3 regions of the Lysinibacillus sp. NPDC058147 genome follow, and region 3 is predicted to be linked to each of the others. Evidence: riboswitches for the same ligand, from Rfam matches in the RefSeq annotation. Region 3 holds a riboswitch; each other region holds the start of a gene.

Region 1 (3,283 bases), on a different contig from region 3:
CCGTGAATTGCTCTGGGATATACATTAAATACGGTTTACCTGTAAGTGGATGTGTTTGTATATCGGCATAAACACCAAATACATCTTGTAATAATGCCGGTGTAAGTACTTCTTCTGGCGTTCCAAAACAAACAATTCGACCTTGCTGTAAAACATAAATTTGATCGCAATACATAGCTGCAATGTTTAAATCATGTATTGCAGCAACAACTGTTAAATGTAAGGTTTGGATTAAATCCATAAGCTGTAATTGATGCTGAATATCTAGATGATTCGTTGGCTCATCTAAAATAAGCACCTGCGCTTGCTGGGCGAGAGCACGAGCAACCATCACACGCTTTTTTTCTCCACCCGAAAGAGAGCTAAAGCTACGTTTCTCTAAATGAGCGATGCCTGTTTGTTTCAGTGCATTTTTTACAATTTGAAAATCTCGTTCTTGATCAAGCTCCAATAGTTTTTTATGAGGTGTTCTCCCCATACTCACTAAATCATGCACTGTAAAATCGAATAAAACTGGTGTTTCTTGACTCACAACTGCTAAATTTCGAGCAATGCTTTTACTCGATTGCTTTAAAATATCCTGTTCATTTAGTAATACTGTTCCACTTTCTGGCTTTAATAAACGATACATATTCTTTAATAGCGTTGACTTCCCACTACCATTAGGACCAATTAGCCCAACAAATTGCTTGTCTTTTATTTGAATACTTACTTCATGTAATATACGTGCATCAGAAATGGAGAATGATACTTGTTTCGCTTCTAATGTCATATGCTTTAATCTCCTTCACCGAATGAATAATTGTTACTACGTAGCAACCAAATAAAAAATGGACCACCGCAAAAAGCCGTGATAATTCCAATTGGCATTTCCTCAGGAGCAATTAAAATTCGAGCAATTGCATCTGCCCAAACTAAGAAAATCCCCCCTAATAATGCACTAATCGGTATGACATATTTATGGTTTGAACCTACAATTAGCCTTACAATATGTGGAATGATTAAGCCGACAAATCCGATTGAGCCACTTACAGCAACAATCACACCCGTTAATAATGAAACTACTAAAATAAGCTGTATACGAAATTGTTGTAAGTTAACTCCTAATGTGACTGCTGCTTCTTCCCCCAGCAGTAATAAATTTAAGCTTCGATAGTGGAGCCATAACAAGGCAAATACTACAATAAAAATAATAGTTGGGATTAAAAGATTACCCCATTTAGCACCAGCTAAGCTTCCTAGCATCCAAAACATGACCGCCTTCATTCCGCCCTCTTGTTTTGACATCATTAAAATAAAGTTTGAAATAGCAGATAAAATAAAAGACACTGCCATCCCTGAAAGTAAAAGTCGAAAGACAGAAATTCTACCTCCAACGCGTGATAAGAAGAAAACTAACCCCATTGCCGTAAGAGAACCTAAAAATGCAGATACAGAAAGTGCATAAGCTCCTAAAAATGAAAAAGCACCTAAAATGATGACGGATGTAGCACCAACCGTCGCTCCAGAAGAAATCCCCAAAATATATGGTTCTGCAATTGAATTACGAACAAGTGCTTGAATGGCTGCTCCAGCAATTGCTAAACCTGCTCCTACAATAGCAGCGAGTAATACTCGCGGAGCTCGTATTTGCCAAATGATAATTTCCTGTGAGCGACTCCAATCTTCTTCTATTGAATTTTGTATTATTGGGATTTTAGAAAGGATCACTTTCCATACATAAAATGGGGTAACAGAAACCGATCCAACCATTATCGCAATTGTCATTGAAATGATAAGTACTAGAAAAAGAGTCATTGAGAGTAGCATAAATTTTTTATTCATATGTTTATTAACTCCTATTATTAAAGATCAATTTTTCCTTGGCGTAATTGTTGTTGCTGCTGTCGTTTACTTTCGGGACAAAAAGAAGCATTGAATGAAGATAAATGAAACAAAAAAGGGTATTCTATGCAAACACGCATAGAAATACCCTTGATAAAACAACATCAGAAAGATTTCCTTCTACTATTGTCCGTAATTGCTTTCATCCACGTGGGCATTACAGGAATTACTAATTGGCAGGTCTCCTGGCTTCGAATCAATGTTACTATGATTGCCTTCCCATCCTAGAACAGTGGCTAAATCATCATAGAACTCCTCTTTACAGTTGCGGGACAGCGTCGGATTTGCACCGACTTCCCTTTTAAGTGACACATTGTACAAGATGTCACACCATTAGCATCGAATATTTAAAATTATGACGATTCTATCATATATTTTAATAGTTAGTCTATAACTAACAATGATTTATCAAGTTAAGTAGGGAAAATCACTTTGTGTTAACTATATATAATTATCAAGTTGACACAAAATCATTATTTTTTTACACTACTATTATCAACATTACTTTTTAGGGGTGAAATAATGACAACAATTGCAGAACATACTCATCACAAATTAAGAACAGTCGATATTGCCTATATTGGACTATTTTCAACATTGATGATGATCGGAGCTAATATTACGTCCATTGTACCTTTCATGATGGTTGGTGGAGTACCTATCACATTGCAAACATTTTTTGCTATTTTAGCAGGGCTTATTCTTGGTAGTAGAAAAGGGGCACTCGCTTGTACTGTTTATATGTGTATCGGTTTAGCAGGTGCACCTGTATTTGCTCGATTCAACGGAGGCTTTGGACAAATAATAAGTCCTACATTTGGTTTTATTGTCTCTTTTATAGTAGCTGCATTTGTCGCGGGGCTTATTGTAGAACGCAGTGGGACGAAGAAAAGCTATGTAGTTGCAGCATTAGTTGCTACAGCTATTAATTATTTACTAGGAACAAATTGGATGTACTTTGCCTATAAGCTATGGGCTAGTGCTACTGATGCTTTCACTTATAAGGTAGCATGGCTTTGGATGATGCCCCCTTTACCAAAAGATATTATTTTAGCTGTATTTGCAGGTATTTTTGCATACCGCCTTCAAAAAGTGTTAAAAATAATTCCAATTAAATAAAGAGATACAAAAACTGTCCAAAAGTATATAGCATACTTAATTGGACAGTTTTTGATTCATCACCAAAATTTGTTGATAACTTTTGCTATGCAAATAGTTGATTGTAGTGGAGACTGGGCGACTTCTCGGGGATTAGCAATAGAGGAACGAAAGCTAAAACCATCACGTCCTGTGATAACGCCTTCGTGACCAACATCGTGTTGGCCCGAGACCCTGCAGCGAAGCGGCTCATCGAACGCCCCCAGGAAGCTTTGCTCTGTGCGAAAGCGTAGCGTCAGCA
Region 2 (3,283 bases), on a different contig from region 3:
AACGTCATCATTTGTTGAGGAGTAAAAAACTTATTGGCTACCCCAGGGCTAACAGCTAATTCAAAAACAGATTCGACTTTTTGTTGAACGAGCTTAGGCGTTACCTTAAGAGCGCTCGTTCCCTTTACCATTGCAAGAGCTGCTGTCGCCATTTCAAGTGAAGATTTTTTAGGCTTTGATTCTGGTCTGATGGCTAAACTGGGCTTAATACGATTAGCATTAGGATCTGTCGCAAAATCATTACGCGCTGCTCCTGTTTCTTGATTCATCGCCCACGGTTCATTTTCTTCCTTCAGTCGTTGGTGTGGTCGTAACGGTTGTTTTTCCTCACCAAGTGTATATTTACGCTGATAACCACGTGGCGTAATCATTTTATTGTCGTAGAAGAATGTTGTTGAATTCCCGATAATAACTGTCGTTAACATGCCGATATCATGTTCAAGCATTTCTGCTAAAGTAGTCATCGTTATTTCCTGACGGTCACGATACGCGCTTTTCACAAGTCCAACCGGCGTATCTGGCGATCGATATTCCAATAAAATTCGTTGTGCCTCTACTATTTGTCTCGTACGACGCCCACTTTTTGGGTTATAAAGTGCAATAACGAAATCCGCCATAGCTGCCGCTTCCACTCGTTTTGCAATTAAATTCCAAGGTGTTAGGTGATCACTTAAACTGATGGTACAGGCGTCATGCATGATCGGAGCACCTAGTAAACTTGCACACGAATTAATAGCTGAAATACCTGGAACAATTTCTACCTCGATACCAGTTGCTTCTGTCCATCCTAGCTCGATTAATACTTCATACACTAATCCAGCCATTCCATAAACCCCGGCATCTCCACTGGAAATGACCGATACGATACTTCCAGCCTCTGCTTGACGCACCGCTTCCTGTGCACGTGAAACCTCCTCTGTCATACCAGTACTAATAATCGACTTTGCATTAACTAAATCCTGAATAAGTTCAACATAAGTTTTATAGCCTATGATCATATCACTTTGTTGTAGTGCCTCCACAGCACGAGTCGTAATATGTTTAAAGTCTCCAGGGCCAAAGCCAACTACGAAAATCTTACCTTTTTGCGCCATTTTGCTACCCCTCTTTCACCTTTTCAATGCCTTTAATGGCTGTTGTTTGCGCTGTACGCTGTAACGAACCTTCACGCAATGTAAAAACATGCTCATTATGTAACGCTTCATGATTCAAATCTTGTACGAGTGCTCTCGCATGCTCCATTGTCGGCACTCGGTACCAATTCCCTTGAGGATAAGCAATGACAACACAAGCATCCTTACATCTGCCATTACAGCGGGTCCTTGTCGTATGTATTTCTTTATCAAGCGCTAGTAACTGTATTTCATCACGGATTGCCTGTGTAATGTCCTCAGCATCTTTTTTCATACAGCTACTACCATTGCAAATAAAAAGATGTGTTTTCATCCCCTCTAAATTCCAAGTTGTCATAGTTTTTCTCCCCTCATTTGCTTTTTAGGAAAAAGAAAAACCTTTACTCTAGACGAAGAGTAAAGGTTTAGTAGAAGCCAAATAAAAACGAATATATACAGGTACTCGCTCTCGCTTCAACTTCTCCCTCCGAAAAGTTTGCATGCATCATCACATAAGCAGGTTTCCTGACTAAAGCTTCCTTTTACTTTCGCGCCTTCCTAGTTTTCACTAGTGGCATCCGCGATTTCATCAGCTATTACAGTAGCGGGGGCTGTATCGGATTCTCACCGATTTCCCTATTATCTTGAAAATATTCAAGCACTTATGGACGTTTTATATGAATTTATGTAATTAAAAACTGTTTCTATCATAGCTTATTTTTTTAAAATTTCAATATTTCTTTTTTAATTTGTGACAATTTTTTTAAAATTTCATAGAAAAAACGCGATATCCAGTTTATATTTATCTAAATTTTCGATATAGACTATCAATTTAAAATTTTTTCACAAAAAGTATAGCATATATATGGAAATTCGTGTTACACTTTGTCGTGAAATCTCACAACTTCAACTTTTTTCGGTGCGAATTGTTCAGCATTTCGCTTAAAAGGGAAGCCGGTTCAAGTCCGGCGCGGTCCCGCCACTGTACTAGGGAGTTTTATAGAAAATGTCACTGTCCAAAGGATGGGAAGGCCTATAAAACATTGAACTTAAGCCAGGAGACCTGCCGAAAAATATGTGATCGTTTCAACCTACGAGGATGGGTGTGCGGCTTAGCAGATTAGAATTTTATTTGCTTTTTTTAGCTATGCACTTTTCCACTACGGAAAAGTGCTTTTTTTCATTCAGAAGAGATTAGTTCTCAAAGTGGTAGTACAGATATGGTTCCATCCGAGCCAAAAAACCACTGAATGAAAAAAAGCCTCCGGCGGATGTCACGGATTTTGAAAGGAATGAATTGTGCTTGCACAATTCTAAATCCGGACGCAATTACGCCATGGCGAAATTGTATCGCTCGCATACTAATTCGAAAAATTTTAAAGCTAGGAGGAGAGATTTTTGAAATTTTCAGGTTGGAAGCTTAGTTATTTTTTATTGGCCTTTTTATTCGTGCCAAATCGTGCATTTGCAATGCATATTATGGAGGGCTTTTTGCCAATCGAATGGGCGATTTTTTGGTGGGTCATTTCGATTCCATTTATTATTTTAGGATTACGTTCTATTCGTAAAACTATTGATGAAAATCCTGAAACAAAAATGATTTTAGGTCTATCAGGTGCCTTTGCCTTTGTGCTATCAGCCTTAAAAATTCCTTCTGTAACGGGGAGTTGCTCGCATCCAACTGGAGTTGGGCTTGGAACAGTTCTTTTTGGTCCACTAGCAATGAGTGTTATCGGAACAATCGTGTTATTATTCCAAGCTTTACTTTTAGCACATGGTGGGCTTACAACATTAGGTGCAAATACCTTTTCTATGGCAATTATGGGCCCTATTATCGCTTACTATGTATTTAAGGGCTCACAAAAAATGGGACTATCATTTTCCCTCGCTGTCTTTTTAGCAGCAATGCTTGGTGATTTAGGTACATATGTTGTCACTTCTGTACAATTAGCTCTTGCCTTCCCTTCTGAGGTCGGAGGCTTTATGGCTTCATTCACAAAATTTGCTGGTATTTTTGCGTTAACACAAATTCCTCTTGCTATTAGTGAAGGAATTTTAACAGTAATTGTTATGAACTTCCTGAAGAAATACAATGTGAGTGAATTAAAAGCTCTCCGTGTGTTCTCAGCAAAGGAGGCACACTAAAATGAAAAAAAATTTACTACTCATAG
Region 3 (3,283 bases):
AGACATATTTTGGAAAATTTCTGTGCACAGGTTCGAGCTGTAAATCATTCCTTCATGCTTATTCGGATTCATGCGATTCACTTCATCTCGATAGAACATAAACGGTACGCCTGTTTCTAGCTGTGAGCGCATAATACGCTTCATAATATCAATGGCTGGAACGACTTCACGACTTAACAACGGATTTGCGATACATTCCTCATATTTAGTACGGAAAGAACCGTCACCCTTTTTCTCATCGTAGTAATCCTCTAGTGAATAGCCCATGATTTCACGCACTTCATGTGGGTCAAATAAATGCCACTCCCCACGTGCCTCAACAGTTTCCATAAAGATATCCGGTAAGCATAGCCCTGTGAAAATATCATGGGCACGCAGACGTTCATCCCCATTGTTTAAGCGTAAATCTAAAAATGTGAAGACGTCTTTATGCCAAACATCTAGATAGACCGCAATAGCTCCTTGTCTTTGACCTAGCTGATCGACTGAAACCGCTGTATTATTAAGTTGTTTAATCCATGGTAAAACACCACTTGATGCACCTTTAAAGCCTTTAATTGATGAGCCCCGGCTACGAATTTTGCCCATATAAACACCAATACCACCGCCGTACTTCGATAATGTTGCGACATCTGTATTAGTGTCATAAATACTTTGTAAACTATCATCTACTGTATCGATAAAGCAGCTTGATAGCTGTCCATGTGTTTTACCTGCATTCGATAATGTTGGTGTAGCAACAGTCATATATAAATTACTCATTGCCCAGTAAGATTCACGCACTTTTTCTAAACGATTTTCAGTTTCATCTTGCATCAAAGTCATCGCAATGACCATCCATCGTTCCTGTGGTAACTCCACTGGTGTTTTTGTATAATCACGGACTACATAACGGTCCATTAATGTTTTTAAACCAATGTACGTAAACAACTCATCTCGACTTGATTCTAAATAAGAAGCGAGTTCCTGAAGCTCCTGCTCACTATATTTTGTTGTTAAACTTTCATGATACAAACCGGCTTCTGTATAGTGTGCTAAATGTTCTGGGAAAACCTTATAAACATCTTTCACTGAGACACCACGACGCATCGCAAATTGGTCATATAATTTTTCTAAATAAATTTGAGCTGCGACAAATGTCCAGTATGGCTCCTCTTCATCAATTAGGCTAAGCGTTTGTAAAATCATCGCATCTGCCCAAGCTTCAAATGTGGCATTATCGTTTTTTCGTAGCCATCGATCCGATAACCTTACAAAACTTTCGAGTTCATCCTCCGTGTAACTTTTTTTGAGCTTAGTCATTTGCTGTTCAATTTGAATTGTCATGTAACATTCTCTCCCTTTCCTTCTCCAGACAACACAAAAAGCGATCGCGCAACATTTATCGGTTACGTGATCGCTGTAAAATCGGAAATGGAAATGAAGGACATGGACACAAAGAAGTGAACAAATCTTTCGCCTCCACTTCTCAATCCCCGAAGAATGTGTTGCTGTCTTGAACAACTCGGCAGGTCTCCTGGCTCATGCTTCGTCCAAATGATGGCCTTCCCGTTCTTCACAGTGGCCTATTTATCATTTGTCAGCATTTACAGTTGCGGGGACAGCTTCGGCCTAAGATGACTCTTTTTCCGAATTCCCTTTTAAACCATATTGGTACCGCTTGTCCAAAATACTATATATTGTGTTTTAACTCCTAAACAAATCTAACATATTGTGTTTATTGTTGCAATAGGCGTTTTGCCCCTTACAAGTTATAAAGTGCTACATTTTCTCGATGCAAGCCCAATTACAATGCAGTTTTACGTAGTTTTTCAAAATTTCTAGGAAATTTTTTTTGTGCTAATTGCTCTTTTTCTGGCTGTATTCCTAGTAAAACTACTGCACATGGACCAGCCGATTTTTCAACATCTAATGAACTTTTGACTTGTTGTTCGCCAAAAAGTCGAGTAAATTCGGCTTGTAGACCTTTTGATCCGACTGGCCATACTTGCTGCACGATTCCCTCTTTCCACGCCTGAAAAATAGGTTGGAGCTGTGCGACATCTTCAGGCTGAGCAAGGATTTCATTGCCTACAAGCGGTAATCCATAGGTGTACCAACTAAGCTGTTCATACTTAGTTGCTATGCGTTTTTGCTGCTCACCTAGCATCGTTATAGACAAACCTGATTGTAGAGTCGGCATATTGGACTCTGTACTACCGTCTATTTGCGGACAATTAAGACCCGCCTCGTCAAAAACCTGCTGAATGCCTGCAACATAACGAGACCATGCAGTATCCCCTGAAAAATTAGCGAGTAAAATATGGCTTGGTAAAGCATTTGCAGCAAGTTGCTCTAAAAAAGTAACACGTGCCGTGAAGTATGCCGTAAGTTTGTCTGGGGCAGACACAACATCTTGTGGTTTTTCACCAATTGCTGCGGCATTATCTGTTGTAGCAAACAGCTCACCTATTTTTATTGCATTTCTCATTGCACTCGACCTTCCTTACGCACAAACACCTTAGAGAGAATTGGCATCACAACGGCAACGATCACTAGATTTACAAGTGTTGCCAATGGAAGACTAGTCAGTGAAGCCCAGTAAAATGCCGGACTTATGATAAAGTAAAATGGTAAAGGTGCCACTACGCCATTTAATATAAGTGCCACAGGCCATTTCCAGAAATGCATTCCTTTTTTATGCATGACCCCAAAAACCCATACAACAATAAACATTTCTACTGCGATAATAATATGTAGTGGTCCATAAGGGAAGCCAGTAGTTAAGGCTGAAATAAAATGCCCAATGACTCCCGCAACCCCAGCTAATACTGGAGATAAAAAGACAACGCTCAACAATGCAGGTGCAGAGTCAAGCGCTGCAGTTGAAATAAATGTTGGGATTTTAATGACTGCACCCACTGCACAAATTGCCGCTACCATGGCAGTGAGCGTCAATTTCATTAATCTTTGTCGATCCATTCCATTTCCTCTTTCCTTTAATATTTGGCTATTCATTATAACGAGTGGTTGATTTCCGTTCCGGCAGGGTGCTTTTATCGCTGACGTTTCGCTTTCGCGCAGAGCAAAGCTTCCTGGGGGCGTCTGATGAGCCGCTTCACTCGCTATGCTCGCTCCAGGGTCTCGGGCCAACAGATGTTTTTTGCGCGAAAGCGTAGTGCAACGTAGCGACAGCAACAGCACCGATGTTGGTCACGAAGGCGTTATCACAGGACGTGATGGTTTTAGCCTTCATTCCTCTATTGCTAATCCCAAGGAGTCACCCAGTCTCCACTCCAATCAA

The links. A riboswitch is a leader RNA that binds a small molecule or an ion and turns the genes downstream of it on or off. The one in region 3 is predicted to bind cobalamin.
Region 1: another riboswitch for cobalamin. It lies ahead of ACFVT8_RS22850 (FecCD family ABC transporter permease); the one in region 3 lies ahead of ACFVT8_RS08645 (ribonucleoside-diphosphate reductase subunit alpha).
Region 2: another riboswitch for cobalamin. It lies ahead of ACFVT8_RS03980 ((2Fe-2S) ferredoxin domain-containing protein); the one in region 3 lies ahead of ACFVT8_RS08645 (ribonucleoside-diphosphate reductase subunit alpha).

The regions. Positions count from the first base shown of each region.
Region 1 is NZ_JBHVUJ010000013.1:29,060-32,342, reverse strand. Features, by position in the region: gene ACFVT8_RS22855 (heme ABC transporter ATP-binding protein) at 1-772, opposite strand, end outside; gene ACFVT8_RS22850 (FecCD family ABC transporter permease) at 778-1,824, opposite strand; cobalamin riboswitch at 2,042-2,234, opposite strand; gene ACFVT8_RS22845 (biotin transporter BioY) at 2,407-3,003, shown strand.
Region 2 is NZ_JBHVUJ010000001.1:823,523-826,805, reverse strand. Features, by position in the region: gene cobJ (precorrin-3B C(17)-methyltransferase) at 1-1,094, opposite strand, end outside; gene ACFVT8_RS03980 ((2Fe-2S) ferredoxin domain-containing protein) at 1,099-1,470, opposite strand; cobalamin riboswitch at 1,610-1,793, opposite strand; cobalamin riboswitch at 2,013-2,197, shown strand; gene ACFVT8_RS03975 (energy-coupling factor ABC transporter permease) at 2,511-3,257, shown strand; gene ACFVT8_RS03970 (energy-coupling factor ABC transporter substrate-binding protein) at 3,259-3,283, shown strand, end outside.
Region 3 is NZ_JBHVUJ010000002.1:647,238-650,520, forward strand. Features, by position in the region: gene ACFVT8_RS08645 (ribonucleoside-diphosphate reductase subunit alpha) at 1-1,326, opposite strand, end outside; cobalamin riboswitch at 1,489-1,676, opposite strand; gene ACFVT8_RS08650 (hypothetical protein) at 1,787-2,470, opposite strand; gene ACFVT8_RS08655 (ECF transporter S component) at 2,467-2,961, opposite strand.